Regions from separate parts of the Nonomuraea sp. NPDC005730 genome, predicted to be linked through region 2. Evidence: riboswitches for the same ligand, from Rfam matches in the RefSeq annotation. Region 2 holds a riboswitch; the other holds the start of a gene.
The links. A riboswitch is a leader RNA that binds a small molecule or an ion and turns the genes downstream of it on or off. The one in region 2 is predicted to bind S-adenosylmethionine.
Positions count from the first base shown of each region.

Region 1: it holds a riboswitch for S-adenosylmethionine, as region 2 does, so the genes downstream of both, thrC (threonine synthase) here and ABZ444_RS29530 (aminotransferase class V-fold PLP-dependent enzyme) in region 2, are expected to answer to the same signal.

Region 1 is NZ_JBEXYK010000018.1:27,414-35,215, forward strand. It holds gene ABZ444_RS22185 (hypothetical protein) at 1-381, opposite strand, end outside; gene ABZ444_RS22190 (SAM-dependent chlorinase/fluorinase) at 529-1,335, opposite strand; gene ABZ444_RS22195 (DUF3263 domain-containing protein) at 1,456-1,755, shown strand; gene otsB (trehalose-phosphatase) at 1,795-2,565, shown strand; gene ABZ444_RS22205 (hypothetical protein) at 2,674-3,258, shown strand; gene ABZ444_RS22210 (hypothetical protein) at 3,236-4,420, opposite strand; gene ABZ444_RS22215 (trehalose-6-phosphate synthase) at 4,462-5,886, opposite strand; gene ABZ444_RS22220 (RNA polymerase sigma factor) at 5,918-6,472, shown strand; SAM riboswitch class I at 6,552-6,692, shown strand; gene thrC (threonine synthase) at 6,706-7,802, shown strand, end outside.
Region 2 is NZ_JBEXYK010000031.1:22,252-30,053, forward strand. It holds gene ABZ444_RS29520 (NADH-quinone oxidoreductase subunit D) at 1-611, opposite strand, end outside; gene ABZ444_RS29525 (DoxX family protein) at 735-1,418, shown strand; gene ABZ444_RS29530 (aminotransferase class V-fold PLP-dependent enzyme) at 1,421-2,716, opposite strand; SAM riboswitch class IV at 2,763-2,878, opposite strand; gene ABZ444_RS29535 (cytochrome P450) at 2,954-4,153, shown strand; gene ABZ444_RS29540 (SAM-dependent methyltransferase) at 4,137-5,099, opposite strand; gene ABZ444_RS29545 (chaplin family protein) at 5,294-5,518, shown strand; gene ABZ444_RS29550 (DUF2520 domain-containing protein) at 5,853-6,743, shown strand; gene panC (pantoate--beta-alanine ligase) at 6,766-7,599, shown strand; gene ABZ444_RS29560 (L-aspartate oxidase) at 7,684-7,802, shown strand, end outside.

The DNA of each region.
Region 1 (7,802 bases), on a different contig from region 2:
CTGCCGCCGGCCGAACCGCTCGGCCGGCCCGCCGGGGAAGGCGACGGGCCGCACGGTGGGCGGGCGCGCCCCGCGGTACGTCCCGGCGCCCGGCACGCCGAGCACGGCGATCCCGACGGTGGCCACGTACGTCTGGGTGCTGTCGGCGTACGTGGCCCGCAGGGCGATCAGGCAGCCGGGCCGCACCGCGGCGGGCTGGAACGCCACCCGGCACGGCGCCTCGGGAGCCACGCCCGCCAGCACGTACGTCACCCTGGCCCCCGACGGGCTGAGGCCCGGCACGGCCAGGGGGAAGATCCGCGTCACCGGCCAGGCATGCCAGCGCTCCGGCACGGGCGCGTCGGCCTGCGGCCAGAACACGGACAGGATGGAAAGCAGCACGACGGACAGTTGGTACACGTCAACCTCGAACGGGAGGGGAGGGACGCCCGATCTGCCGTGCATTCTGGCACGCGGCCGATGATTCGTTCCGACGCTTCGGTAAACAGCCCGATACGCGGAGTAATTGATGTTATGCGGCTATTCGCCCTAGGGTGTCGGCGAAAGTCGGACATGGGCTCCAGGTGGGAGCCCCAGCCGCTGTGCCGCGTCGCCGGAGTTGACCGCGATGGCGATCAGCCCCGCCGAGTCCGTGAACGCCACCAGCTCGCCCGGCGGCACCGCCGCGAACGTGGCGCGGAAGGGCATCGCGAGCTGCCGCCGCCCGAGCCACACCCCCAGCGTGTCGCCCACCCGGACGCCCAGCGCCTGCAGGTCGCCGGCCGCGATCGACAGCTGCGTGTTGCCGTAGCGGTCGACCGAGACGACCTCGCCCTCGACCGAGCCCTCCCGCAGCAGCGAGGTCGGCGCGGGCAGCGTGACCAGCCGCTCGACCGGCACCCGGGGGCCCAGCTCGGCCGGGTCCAGGCCGCCGGCCAGCCGCCCGGCGACCGGCGAGAAGACGTCCCGGCCGTGGAAGGTCGGCGACACCGGCCGCAGGAAGTGCTCCTCGTTGCTGAGCGCGTACGCGGCCCGCGCGCCGCCGCTGGCGTGCACCGCCCAGGACAGCAGGCCGTTGTCGGGGCCGACGAACACCCGGCCGCCCGCCTCGACCGCCACCGACCGCCGCGCGCCGCCCACGCCGGGATCGACCGCGCCGACGTGGACGCCCTCCGGCAGGTAGGGGATGGTCTGCGCGAGGATCGCCGCGCCCCGCCGTACGTCGCCGGACGGGACGAGGTGGCACACGTCGATCACCCGCGCCTGGGGCGCGATCCCGGCGATCACTCCGTGGCAGGCGGCCACATAGCCGTCTTCGAGCCCGTAGTCCGTGAGGAGCGTGATGACTGGGGTCACATTTGGTGACTGTACGTCCGGCAATCCGCCGTGAACAGCCGCAGATCGCACATTACGATTGGCCACGGGCCGCGAAGCGTGCGATGTGATCGTCGCACGCCCCTTCCCGAGGAGGACATCATGGGAGCACCGCTCAGCGGTGACAGTGCTGCCCAGGAACCGTCCCAGCCACCCCTCACCGACCGTGATCTCGAACTCCTCGCCTTCGAACGCCAATGGTGGCGGCACGCGGGCGCCAAGGAGCAGGCCATCAAGGAGACCTTCGGGTTCTCGGCCACCCGCTACTACCAGTTGCTCGGCGAGCTGATCGACAGACCGGAGGCGCTGGAGCAGGACCCGATGCTGGTCAAACGGTTGCGAAGGTTGCGCTCCACCCGTCAGCGCGACCGTGCGGCGAGACGGCTCGGCATGCGTCCCTGACCGGCTGGGTACGGCAGCCGCGTGAGGAACATCCCTGGTATGGAAGCGATCCTTAAAGATCCGTCCGGCGCCGTGATCGGGCTCGACTTCGACGGAACCCTGTCGCCGATCGTGCCCGATCCCGCCTCCGCCAAGATCCACCCCGACGCCCCCGCCGTGCTCGCCGAACTGGGCGCGCACGTCGGCGCCGTGGCCATCGTGACCGGCAGGCCGGCGGCCACCGCGCTCGAACTCGGGCCCGGTCTGGCCGACGTGCCCGGCCTCGTGGTGCTCGGCCACTACGGCTTCGAACGGTGGGAGCACGGACGGGTCTCGGCGCCGCCGCCGCCACCCGGCGTGCCGCGCGTCCGGGCCGAGCTGCCCCTGCTGCTCGACGCGCTCGGCCTGCACGGGGTGGTGATCGAGGACAAGGGCAGGGCGGTGGCCGTGCACACCAGGCGCGCCCCCGACCCCGAGGGCGCGCTCGCCGTGCTGCGCGAGCCGCTGGCCGAGCTGGCCGCGAAACACGGCCTGGTGATCGAGCCCGGACGCATGGTCCTGGAGCTGCGCCCGCCCGGCATGGACAAGGGCCACGCGCTCGGGCTGTTCCTGGCCGAGCGGGACGCCAGGTCCGTCATGTTCGTCGGCGACGACCTCGGCGACCTGGCCGCCTTCGACGCCGTACGCGCCTCGGGGCTGCCCGGCGTGACCGTGTGCAGCGGCTCGGCCGAGGTGACCGCGCTGGCCGAGCGGGCCGACATCGTGGTCGACGGGCCCGACGGCGTGGTGGCGCTGCTGCGCGAGCTGACGACGGCCTTCACCCGCCCCTGAGTCCAGCCGTTCGTGAGCCGGCTCGCGGCCTTGCGCCGTCCGGGCCGGCTCGCGGCTTTTCAGCCGTTCGTGATTGGGCTGCAAGTGGCGGGTCCTACGGTGATGCGCATGTCACGACGATCTCTCGCCGCCGCCTCGGCTGCGGCCCTGGCGACCCTGGCGGCCGTGCTCGCCGCGCCCGGCGCCGCCTCCGCCGCCCCCGCCCAGCAGCTCAAGCTGCGCGGCGGCCTGACGCTCTACATCCCGATCGAGTGGGTGGTCCACCGTACGGGCGGCGACGTCGTCCAGGTGGTCACCGGACGGTGCGCCAAGCCGCAGGGCTGGGGCTCGCCGGAGTGCGACGCGTTCTACATCCTCGGTCCCGGCGCGATCAAGCGGGGCGCCGAGGGGTTCGGGCCCTACACGGGCAAGGACCCGTACTACCCGGCCAGTGACGTGCAGCCCTGCCCGCTCAACCGCAAGTGGGGCGAGGTCGTCGGGCCCAAGGTCACCAGGGGCTACCGGCAGATGGGGGCCGGGCACAAGGCCGCCTACAACGCCTGGCAGGCCACGTGCGTCAGCTACTCGGGCGGCGGCGTCAAGGCCCGCTTCACGCAACGCGAGTGGTACCTGCCGAAGAGCCGGATCCTCGTCGTCGACCAGTGGGACACGCCCGGCCTGGCCGACACGCTCAAGTACGCCGACTGGAGATGAGCACCCCGGCGACCGCCAGGCCGATGACCACAGGCACCAGCAGGAACGCGTTCCCGGTGCCGTAGCCGTCGGCCAGCGCGCCGAGCAGCAGCGGGCCGATCGCCATGGCGGCGCCCGCCCACACGGGCGAGGCGGCCGCCGCCCGGTCCGCCCGGTCGCCGGAGGCGCTGATCAGCGTGCTCAGCGCGAGCGGGAACTGCAGCGACGCGCCCAGCCCGCTCAGCGCCAGCCCCACGTACGACAGGATCGGCGCGGTGCTCGCCCAGAACAGCACCCAGCCGAAGGCCATCAGCCCCAGAGCGCCGGCCAGCAGCGGCGTGGCCGGCAGCCGCAGCGCGAGCTGCGCGCCCGCGAACCTGCCCGCCGCCATGCCGCTGACGAACGCCGTCAGCCCGGTCGCCGCGACGGCCGCCGTCACGCCCGTCCTGAGGGCGAACAGGTCGGCGGCCCACAGGTTGAACGAGAACTCCAGCGCCACGCAGCAGAACAGCACGCCGCCGGCCAGATGGAAGCGCCACCCGCCGCCCTCCCGCGCCGGGACGGCCTCCCCGGTGATCACGTCGCCCCGCCCTCCGGCGGCCCGCCGGGGCGCGGGCCAGGAGCGGCCCAGCGCCAGCGCGAGCAGGGCGCTGACGGCCGGGGTGACCAGCAGGGCGGACCGCCAGCCGAGCGCGCTCTGCGCCACCTGGCTGAGCACGAACGTCGCCACCATCCCCACCAGCACGCCCACGGCGTTGGCCTCGCTGAGCGCGGCCGGTCCGGCGGGCCCGTGGTGGTCGCTGAGCTCGGCCATCGCCGCGTAGAGCATGACCGAGCCGAAGCCGCCGGCCACGCCGTAGCCGAGCAGCGTCAGGGGCAGCGCGGAGGTGGCCATGACCAGCAGCACGCCGGCGTTCATCCCGGCCAGGCCGAACCAGCACGTCGAGCGCCGGCCGAGCAGCCTGGTGAGCAGGGGGAGCGCGAGCCCGGCGCCGATCGTCCCGACCGCCATGGCGGTGCCGTGCAGCCCGGCGACGGTGGCCGTGGTGCGCTGGTCGGCGCGCAGGAGCGGGAGGGCGGCGCTCAGGCCGTACACGAACGTGGCGAACGTGCCGAGCAGGAAGTAGATGAGCCAGGTCGGACGGTCCCGGACGAGTCTGATGGGCACTGAGACCGTCGACACCCGGCAGCCTCCGTCATTGGCAGTGAACCCGACTTCTCATGTTAAAGCAGGGCGTCGAGTTGGGACTCCAGCCACTTGTGCGGCGGCAGCGCGGTGGCCGCCTCGTGCAGCCGGTCGCGGCGCCGCCTGCGTTCGTCCTCGGGCATCACCAGCGCCTCGTGCAGCGCGTCCGCCGTGCCGCTCACGTCGTAGGGGTTGACCACCAGCGCGTACGGCCCCAGCTCGGCCGCCGCCCCCGCCTCGCGCGAGAGCACCAGGGCGCAGCGCGGCGACAGGACCGGCCCCTCCTTGGCGACCAGGTTCATGCCGTCGCGGATGGGGTTGACCAGCAGCACGTCCGCCAGCCGGTAGGCGGCCAGCGAGCGCGGGTAGTCGTCGTTGACGTTGAGGATGACCGGGTCCCAGTCCTCGGTGGCGTACTCGTCCTCGATCTCGCGCGCGCAGCGCTGCACCGACGCGGTGTACTCGCGGTATTCGGGCAGGTCGTGCCGGCTTGGGTAGGCGAAGGCCAGGTGGACCACCTTGCCGTGCCACTCCGGATGGGCGGCCAGGAACTCCCGGTAGGCCAGCAGCCCGCGCACGATGTTCTTGGACAGCTCGGTGCGGTCGATGCGGACGACCAGCCGGCGGCCGGCCACCTGCTCGGCCAGCGCGGCCATGTGCGACTCGACGTCGGGCTCGCAGGCCCGCGCCCACAGCGCCGCGCCGTCCACGCCCAGGCTGTGCACGCCGACGCGGGTCGTCCTGCCCTCGTGGGTGACCGTGCGGGCCGCGCGGTCCACCCGCGCGCCCAGCAGCGCCTCGCAGCAGTCCATGAACGCCGCCGCCCACCGGGCGGTGAGGAAGCCCGCGTGGTCGGCCCCCAGGATGCCGTCGAGCACCTCCCTGGTCACCGCGTCGGGCAGCAGGGAGAAGTACTCGGGAGGCGCCCACGGCGTGTGGCTGAAGTGGGCGATGCGCAGGTCGGGCCGCTCGGCGCGGAGCATCGCCGGGGTGAGCGTCAGGTGGTAGTCCTGGACCATCACGCGCGCGCCGTGCCCGGCCTCCTCGGCCAGCGCCAGCGCGAACGCGCCGTTGTAGTCGCGGTAGGACTCCCACTCGCGCCGGAACTTGGTGCCGAAACTGGGGGAGTTGGGGATGTCGTACAGCAGGTGGTTGACGAACCAGAGGGTCGAGTTGGCCACGGCGTTGTAGGCGCGGTGGAAGGTGGCCGCGGGGATGTCGAGCATCCGCAGGGCGCCCGTGTCGTAGCCGCCGCGGTCGAGCCGGCCCCCCGGGGCCAGGCGCACGGCGCTGCGGTCGCCGTCGGACAGCGCGGCGCACACCCACAGCACGCCGTGCTCCTTGGCCACCCCCGACAGGCCCGAGACGAGGCCGCCACCACCGCGTTTCATGGTCAGCTCACCGTCGTCGTCGACGGTGAAGGAGACCGGCCCGCGGTTGGACGCCACGAGAACGCTGTTCATTTGGGCTCCCTTCGCCCATAGGATCCCAGCTATGGCGCTAGATGAGCTAACCGAGGAACTCGCCCGCTCGGCCGCGGCCGGAGACCATCGCGCGCTCGGCGAGCTCCTGGCCAGGATCGAGCCTGACGTGATGCGCCACTGCGCTCGGATCCTGCCCTATCACCAGGACGCCGAAGAAGCCTCGCAGGACACTCTGCTGGCCGTGGCGCGCAACATCGGCCGGTTCGAGGGGCGGGCCAGGTTCAGCACCTGGCTGCACATCGTGACCGCCAACTGCGCGCGCACCACGTACCGCTCGCTGAAGCGCAGGGCCGCCGAGCAGACGTCGGAGGAGCTGCCGATGCAGAAGCCGGACGCGCGGCGGGTCAGCGTGATCGCCGGCTCGCGGCTCGACCTGCTCGACGCGATGGAGGCGCTGGAGGCCGACAAGCCCGACCTGGCCCAGGCGCTGGTGCTGCGCGACATCGTCCAGCTCGACTACAGCGAGGTGGCCGAGCAGCTCAACATCCCGCTCGGCACGGCCAAGTCCCGCATCCACCAGGCCCGCAAGTACGTGCAGGGAGTCCTCGGGGAGGACTATCGGTGAGACGTGTCCTCTCAAATCGTGAGACGGGCGGTTGTTTCCGCCACTTGAGAAGGTAGAGTCCTTTTCGACAACTGAATATTGCTCATCCAGAGGGGTGGAGGGACCGGCCCTGCGAAGCCCCGGCAACCCTCCCGGCTTGTGCTCGCGACCTGGCGAGGCCGACCGGGACAAGGTGCCAATTCCGGTTCGCGGTCAAGGTGGCCGCGGGCGAAGATGAGGGAAGGCCTCGCTTCATGTCGCTCGACTTTGGTCCTGCCGTCGCTCTGTCCTGCCGCGAGTGCGGCACGCGCTACCCCCTGGGCCCCAGCTTCGCCTGCCTGGAGTGTTTCGGGCCGCTCGAAGCGGCCTACTCCTTCGGCCAGGTGACCCGCGCGGACATCGAGTCCGGCCCCGCCAACATCTGGCGCTACCGCTCCCTGCTCCCCGTCCCCGCCGACGTGGCGAGCAAGCCCAACATGAACCCGGGCTGGACGAAGCTGGTCAAGGCCGGCAACCTCGGCAAGGCGCTCGGCATCCGGTCCCTGCACGTGAAGGACGACTCGGGCAACCCCACCCACTCCTTCAAGGACCGGGTGGTCGCCATCGCCGTCGAGGCGGCCAGGAACTTCGGTTTCCACACGCTCTCCTGCTCCTCCACGGGCAACCTCGCCGGCGCGGTCACCGCCGCCGCCGCGCGGGCCGGCCTCGACGCGTGCGTGTTCATCCCGGCCGACCTCGAGGCGGCCAAGATCGCCATGGCCCGGGTGTTCGGCGGCCGGCTGATCGGCATCGACGGCACGTACGACGAGGTCAACCGGTTCTGTTCCGAGCTGATCGGCGACCCGCTGGGCGAGCAGTGGGGGTTCGTCAACGTCAACCTGCGGCCCTACTACGCCGAGGGGTCCAAGACGCTCGCGTACGAGATCGCCGAGCAGCTCGGCTGGCGGCTGCCCGAGCAGATCGTCATCCCCATCGCCTCCGGCTCCCAGCTCACGAAGATCGACAAGGGGTTCAAGGAGCTGATCACGCTCGGGCTGGTCGAGGACACCCCGTACAAGGTGTTCGGGGCCCAGGCGGCCGGGTGCTCGCCGGTCTCGACGGCGTACAAGGCGGGGCACGACGTGGTCCAGCCGGTCAAGCCGGACACGATCGCCAAGTCGCTGGCCATCGGCAACCCCGCCGACGGGCCGTACGTGCTGGACATCGCCCGGCGTACGGGCGGGGGCGTCGAGGACGTCACCGACCCCGAGATCGTCGCCGCCATCAAGCTCCTGGCCTCCACCGAGGGCATCTTCGCCGAGACCGCGGGCGGCGTCACGGTGGGCGTGCTGAAGAAGCTCGTCGAGACGGG
Region 2 (7,802 bases):
TTCAGGATGAGGCCCTCGATGTCGGGCACCCGGCGGCGGGTCTCGGCGACGGCCTCGGCGACCCGGTCGAGCCAGCCGAGCGGCAGGTCCTCCTTGAGGCCGCCGACCCGGTTGAACATGTAGTGCATGCGCCCGCCGGAGATCTCCTCCATGACGGCCTGGATGCGTTCGCGCTCGTTGAAGGCGTAGAAGACGGGGGTGATCGCGCCCAGTTCGAGGGGGTAGGAGCCGAGGAACATCAGGTGGTTGAGCACCCGGTTGAGCTCGGCCAGCAGCGTACGCGCCCACACGGCCCTGACCGGCGTCTCCATGCCGAGCAGCCGTTCGGCGGCCAGCACGACGCCCAGTTCGTTGGCGAACCCCGACAGCCAGTCGTGCCGGTTGGCGAGCATGATGATCTGGCGGTAGTCGCGGACCTCGAACAGTTTCTCCGCGCCCCTGTGCATGTAGCCGATGATCGGCTCGGCCGTCTCGATGCGCTCGCCGTCGAGGGTGAGCCGGAGCCTGAGCACGCCGTGCGTGGAGGGATGCTGGGGGCCGATGTTGAGGATCATGTCCTCGGTCGCCAGCTCCTTCGCGCCGGCGCCGATCCCGACCACGCGTTCCGTCATAGGGCCCATGCTGCCACCGTCCCACGGGGTGATCCAGCGTGGGGGATGGTCAAGGAATCGTATGGCAACGCATCCCGAAGCCAGACATGGGGATCAATACCGGGAACGGGGGGAGAAAGCACTGTGAAGAGAGTCCTGTTTGATGTGGCGGCCCTGATCTCCCGGGTGGTACTCGGGGTGATCTTCGTGGCGCACGGCTGGCAGAAGTGGCAGGGCGGGCTCGGTGCCGCGGCGGGGCAGTTCCGGGAGATGGGCGTGCCCATGCCCGAGTTGTCGGCCGGCTTCGCCGCCATCGTGGAGCTGGTCGGCGGCGCGCTGCTGATCCTCGGCCTGCTGGTCCGGCCGGTGGCGTTGCTGCTGCTCATCGACATGATCGGCGCGATCGTCTTCGTGCACGCCGGACACGGGGTGTTGGCGCAGACCGGGGGATGGGAGCTGCCGGGCGCGCTCGGTGCGCTGTCCTTGATGCTCGCCGCGCTGGGCGGCGGCCGCATCGGCCTCGACGGCATCTTCCATTCGACGTACCGCCGCCGCAGGGAACGCCAGATCGCCGAGGACGACCTCGCCGCGCACCGGCCGGCCCGCCGCGCCGAGCCGACGACGGTCGTCACCGAGGGACCGGCCACGCAGGTCAGGCCAGAGGGCGGCCCGACGACGCCGGCCCGGCCCGAGGGCGAGGCCGAGCAGCCCAACGTGCCGAGGCAGCCCAACGCGCCGCGTCCCGGGCATCTCAACGACGAGGACATGAGGGACATCGACGCCCTGGTGTCCGACGAGCCGCACCAGCAGAAGCCGCCCAACCGCTGAGCTCAGCGGCTGACCAGGTCGCGCAGGGCCTCGATCAGGCGGTCGACGTGCTCCTGCGTGCTGCCGATGCCGATGGAGGCGCGGACCGCCGAGGCGGTGCCGTCCTCGCAACCTCCATCGGAGGTGCCCAGCAGGTGCCGGACGAACGGGTGCGCGCAGAACTTCCCGTCACGCACGCCGATGCCGTACTCGCCGGACAGCGCCTCGGCCACCTCCCGGGCCGAGTAGCCGTCCACGACGAACGACACGATCCCCACCCGCGGGTGGTCCGCGCCCCACAACGACAGCTCGCGCACCCCCGCGATCGAGGCCAGACCGGTACGCAGCCGGGCGATCAGGCGCTCCTCCTCGCGCACCAGCTCCGTCCACCCCGTGGCGGTGAGCGCGTCGCAGGCGGCGGCCAGGGCGATGGCGCCGAGCACGTTGGGGGTGCCGGCCTCGTGGCGGGGCTCGGGGTCGTCGTGCCACTCGGTGGTCTCGCCCACCGAGCGCACCGCGCCGCCGCCCTTCAGGTACGGCTCGCCCGCCGCCAGCCAGTCACGGCGTCCGACCAGCACGCCGGCGCCGAAGGGCGCGTACAGCTTGTGGCCGGAGAAGGCCACGTAGTCCAGGTCGAGCGCGGTCAGGTTGAGCCTGCGGTGCGGGACGAGCTGGGCGGCGTCCACCAGGATCCGGGCGCCGTGCCGGTGGGCGATGTGGGCGAGGGCGGCGATGGGCCACAGCTCGCCGGTGACGTTGGAGGCGGCGGTGACCACGAGCAGCTTGGGGCCCTCGATCCCGGCCAGCGCCTCGTCGGCGGCGCGGACGGCCTCGCCGGGGAAGGCGGGCGGCGCCAGGCGTACGGACCGCTCCCAGGGCAGCAGCGAGGCGTGGTGCTCGGAGTCGAAGACGACGACGGTCGTGCCCTCGGGCAGGCAGCCGGCCAGCAGGTTGGTGGCGTCGGTGGTGTTGCGGGTGAAGATGACGGAGTCGTCCGGGCGGGCGCCGACGAAGGCCCGGACCGTGTGCCGGGCCTGCTCGTAGCGGGCGGTGGTGAGCTGGGAGGCGTAGCCCGCGCCGCGGTGGACGCTGGAGTAGGCCGGGAGCGCGGCGGCGACGGCGGCGCTGACCGGCTCGAGACAGGGGGCGCTGGCCGCGTAGTCGAGGTTGGCGTAGCTCACCAGCCGGCCGCCCTTGACCGGCACTTCGAGGTCGGCGCCGAGCACGGCGGGGATCAACCGTCCGTAGGCGGCGGCAGGGGCGGTGGCCTCGGCGGCGGCCTGGGCGGGAACAGAGGTGAAGATCGTCAGAGTGGACACGGCACAGCTCCTCACGGGTCGGTCGGACCCCTGGAAGCAGCCATGGAGCCCGCGCTTGCCCGCCACACCTCGTGACGGACCAGGTCTTCACCCGGGGCACCCCGCCGCGGACGCGAGGGTTGCCGGCCAGCTAGCCGGGGCTTGTCGCTGGCACTCATGACCTACGACGGCACTATAACCGACACCCGGGCATGATTCGCAAGCTCGGCAGGTCAACCCGTCTCATAAGATGAAATAGTGCGCTTTGATCCCTGGAATCCGGATTTCGTCGTCGACCCCTATCCGGCGTACGACGAGCTGAGGCGCGAGGCGCCCGTCCGCTACTTCGAGCCGTCCAACCAGTGGCTGATCTCCCGGCACGCGGACGTGAACGCGCTGCTCCGGGACCGGCGGCTGGGCCGCGACTACACCCACGTCGCCACGCACGAGGAGTTCGGCCGGCAGCCCCAGCCGGAGTTCCAGGAGCCCTTCTGGCGGGTCAGCAGGAACGGCATGCTGGAGGTCGAGCCGCCGGACCACACGAGGCTGCGCCGGCTGGTGTCCAAGGCGTTCACGCCGCGCATGGTCGAGTCGCTGCGCCCGCGCGTCCGGGCCATCGCCGAGAGCCTGATCGACGCCTACGTCGAGAAGGGCGGCGGCGACCTGATCGCCGAGGTCGCCGAGCCGCTGCCGGTCACGGTCATCGCCGAGATGCTCGGCGTCCCCGAGCAGGACCGCCACCTGCTGCGCCCGTGGTCGGCCGACATGTGCGGCATGTACGAGCTCAACCCCAGCCTGGAGACCCAGCACCAGGCGGTGCGCGCGGCCGAGGAGTTCGAGTCCTACCTCAAGGACCTGGCCCGCGACCGGCTCGCGAACCCCGGCGAGGACCTGGTCAGCGCCCTGGCCGCGATCCCCGAGCTGACCCTCGACGAGCTGGCCGGCACCTGCGTGCTGCTGCTCAACGCGGGCCACGAGGCCACGGTCAACGTCACCGGCAACGGCTGGCGGGCCCTGCTGAAGAACCCCGGCGAGCTGGCCCGGCTGCGCGCCGACCGTTCGCTGCTGCCGACCGCCATCGAGGAGCTGCTGCGCTACGACACCCCGCTGCAGCTCTTCGAGCGCTGGGTGCTGGAGGACATCGATGTGCACGGCGTGCGGATCCCGCGCGGCTCGGAGGTCGCCTGCCTGTTCGGCTCGGCCAACAGGGACCCCGAGGTGTTCGAGGACCCGGACCGGCTCGACCTGGGCCGTCCGGACAACCCGCACATCTCCTTCGGCGCCGGCATCCACTTCTGCCTGGGCGCGCCGCTGGCCAGGATCGAGCTGACGGAGTCGTTCACCGCGCTGCTGGACCGGGTCGGGACGATGGAGCTGCGGGCGGAGCCGGTCTACAAGCCGGGCTTCGTCATCCGCGGCCTGCGCTCGCTCGACCTCGACGTCACCGGCTCTGGCTGAGCCAGCCGAACCCGCCGAGCCCGGCCGGATCGATCAGCTCGGCCTCCTCCGACGCCCTCGACAACGCGCGCACGTAGGCGCGCGGATCGGTGCGGGCGAGGTCGACCGGCGGCCGGGCGCCGGTGAGGCCCAGCGCCCGCAACATGTCACGCTGTGTGGACAAGGTTGTGGATATCGCGCCGGCCCGCCGCCCGGCCTCGGCGCATGCGTCGAGGGCGACGTGGGCGGTGATGTCGCAGGTCCCGTCGGGGACGGGGGCGACGACCGCGCCGTCGCGGTAACCGGTCAGCGTGCCACAGAGCGGTCGGTTATCCACAGGGTGTGCATAATCCACGGCTATCGCCCGGCCGCGGGCGAGGCGTACCAGAACGGAGGCCCAGGCGTCGTCACGGGGACGGCCGATCTCGGCGCGGGTGCCCACGTGCGGCAGCGGCCACCAGCGGTCGAGCCATTCGCGGTCGGCGGGCCGCAGCGGGCCGCCGAGACGCTCCTCCCCGGTCCGGGTGTTGACCATGACCAGACGCGGGCCGCCGGAGGTCTGCTCGGCCACGTCGAGCGGGATGTTGTCGAGCCACTCGTTGGCGACGGCCAGGCCGGCGATGCTGGACGGCAGGCAGCGGCGCCACTCGACCTCGTCGGGCAGCCCCGGGGGCCTGGGTGACAGGTCGACGCACGTGACCCGGAGCCGGTCGCGCAGAGCGGGCTCGGCCATGTCGAGGACGCGGCGGACCAGCATGCCCTCACCGGAGCCGATGTCGACCAGGTCGAGCCACTCGGGGCGGCCGAGGTCGGAGTCGACCTCCGCCAGCAGGGCCAGGACCGCCTCGGCGAACACGGACGAGGCCCCGACCGAGGTGCGGAAGTGGCCCGAGGGGCGTTCGCGGAGGTAGAAACCCTCCTCGCCGTAGAGCGCGCGCTCGGTCGCGGCGCGCCAGGTGAGCCACATGACGCTGACTATCTCATGACTCCAGCCATCAACACGCTAAGTCATTGATTGACTACACTTGGTCGCTACATTGCGCTAACGTTTACGTACTGTCACCGAGCGACTGCGTTTCGCCCATCCGCGGTAAGCGGCGAGCCGGATCGCTCCACCAAAGCATTGCGGCCGCCACGGCCGCATACTGAGAGGAGCCCCCCGTGAAGAAGACTCTGGTCATGGCAGGTGCCATTGCCCTGCTGGCGCTGGCGGCCCCCGCGTACGCCGACGACGTCACCCACGGCAACAACGGCATCCTGAGCGGCAGCCCGATCCACCTCCCCATCACCGCCGTCGTGCCCGTCTGCGGCAACAACATCGGCATCCAGGCCGTGCCGATCAACGGCTGCCAGGGGAGCCCCAACACCGCGGTCTACAGCCGCTGAGGCAGGGAGAGCCCGGACCGCTCGCGCGCGGTCCGGGCTCTGATCCCGGCCGGTCAGTCGGCGGATGACCGGTCAGTGCACCTCCAAGAGGTCGCATCCAGGCGGGCGTCGGGTTGTCAGGACCCGGCGCTCGTCGTCGTGCGTGGACCCCTCTCCTCATCTCTTTCGACAGGGGGTGCACGATTCGTATGCCCCTGTCGCATTTGTCATTAACTCAACGGGCGGTAAAGCGGCGGACATGCCGGATCTCGTTCGTCGGCCCGCGACATGCGCGGCGCCGCCCGCCGGTTACGCTGGTCGGCAGTGCCATCACGGTCGACAGGGGTGAGACGTCATGGACGCAGGTGATCGCCCGGCACGGCTGACCGTCGGCGTGCTCGGCGCGGGCAAGGTCGGCTCGGCGCTCGGCGCCGCGCTGGCGCAGGCGGGCCACCGGATCGTGGCCGCGAGCGGGGTCTCCGACAGATCGCGGCGGTGGGCCGCCGACCGGCTCGGGGTGGAGCTGACGCGGCCCGACGAGGTGGTGGCCGCCGCCCAGCTCATCCTGCTGACCGTCCCCGACGACGCGCTGCCCGACCTGGTGGCCGGCCTGGCCCGTACGGGCGCCGACCTCCAGGGCAAGCTGCTCGTCCACACCAGCGGCGCGTACGGCCTGTCGGTGCTCGATCCCGCCGCCGGGGTGGGCGCCCTGCCGCTCGCGCTCCACCCGGTCATGACCTTCACCGGCCGCGACGACGACCTCAACAAGATCACCGGCATCTCGTTCGGCGTCACCGCGCCCGACATGCTGCGGCCGGTCGCCGAGGCGCTGGTGATCGAGATGGGCGGCGAGCCGGTCTGGATCGCCGAGAGCGACCGCGCGCTCTACCACGCGGCCCTGGCCAACGCCGCCAACCACATGGTCACGCTCATCGCCGAGTCCGAGGAGCTGCTCGGGCGCATCGGCGTCGAGCACCCGGGCCGGATGCTGGGCCCGCTGCTCGGCGCGGCCCTCGACAACGTGCTGCGGCTGGGCATCGCCGGGCTGACCGGGCCGGTCGTCCGCGGCGACGCCGGCACGGTGCGCAAACACGTCGACGCGCTGATCCTGGCCGCTCCGGAGGCCGCCGACGCCTACATCGCGCTGGCCCGGCTCACCGCCGACCGGGCGCTGGCCGCGGGGCTGCTCAAACCGGAGGAGGCGGAGCGGCTGCTCGACGCGCTTGGGGGCAATATATGGACCTGACCGTCGGGTGTGGAGGGCAGCAATGGATCTGATCGTGGCCGGCAACCGGGACGACCTGGCGAAGGCCCGTGGCACGGGCCGGGTGGCGCTGGTCCCGACCATGGGCGCGCTGCACGAGGGCCACCGGTCGCTGATCAGGGCCGCCCGCGTGCGCGCCGACCAGGTCGTGGTCAGCATCTTCGTCAACCCGCTGCAATTCGGTCCTAACGAGGATTTTTCCCGCTATCCCCGGACGTTCGACGCCGACCTCGACGTGTGCCGGGAGGAGGACGTCCACGTCGTGTTCGCGCCCTCGCCCGAGGACATGTACCGCCCCGACCGCCAGGTGAGCGTCTGCGCGGGCGACATGGGCACGATCGTCGAGGGCGCCTCCAGACCGGGCCACTTCGACGGCGTGCTGACGGTGGTGCTCAAGCTGTTCAACCTGGTGCGCCCCGACGTGGCGATCTTCGGCCAGAAGGACGCCCAGCAGCTCGCCGTCATCCGCCGCATGGTGGCCGACCTCGACCTGTCCATCGAGATCGTCGGGGCGCCCACCGTGCGCGAGCCCGACGGCCTGGCCCTGTCCAGCCGCAACCGCTACCTGTCGGCCGACGACCGCACGGTCGCGCTGGCCCTGTCCCGCGCCCTGCGGGCGGGCGCGGCCGAGCTCACCGCCGGCGCGATCCGGTCCACCGCCCGCGCGGTGCTCGCCGAGGCCGGCGCCGATCTCGACCTCGACTACCTGGCGCTGGTCGATCCGGCCACGTTCAAGGAGGTCGACGACTCCTACGAGGGCTCGGCCGTGCTCGCCGTGGCGGCCCGGGTGGGCGGCACCCGGCTGATCGACAACGTCGTCCTGAGCCTTCGTCCCTGATCCGTACGGTGCCCCCGGGGCATGTCCACGCTGCGGCAGGCGTTATCGTCATAGTGACGAAATCGCCTCAGTGAGGAGACCCCCATGAGTGCACCGGCGATTCCCCCGCGTCTGACGGCCCCCGAACCCGGCTGGACCGTCGAGGCGGACGTGGTCGTCGTCGGCTCCGGCGTCGCGGGGCTGACCGTGGCGCTGCGCCACGC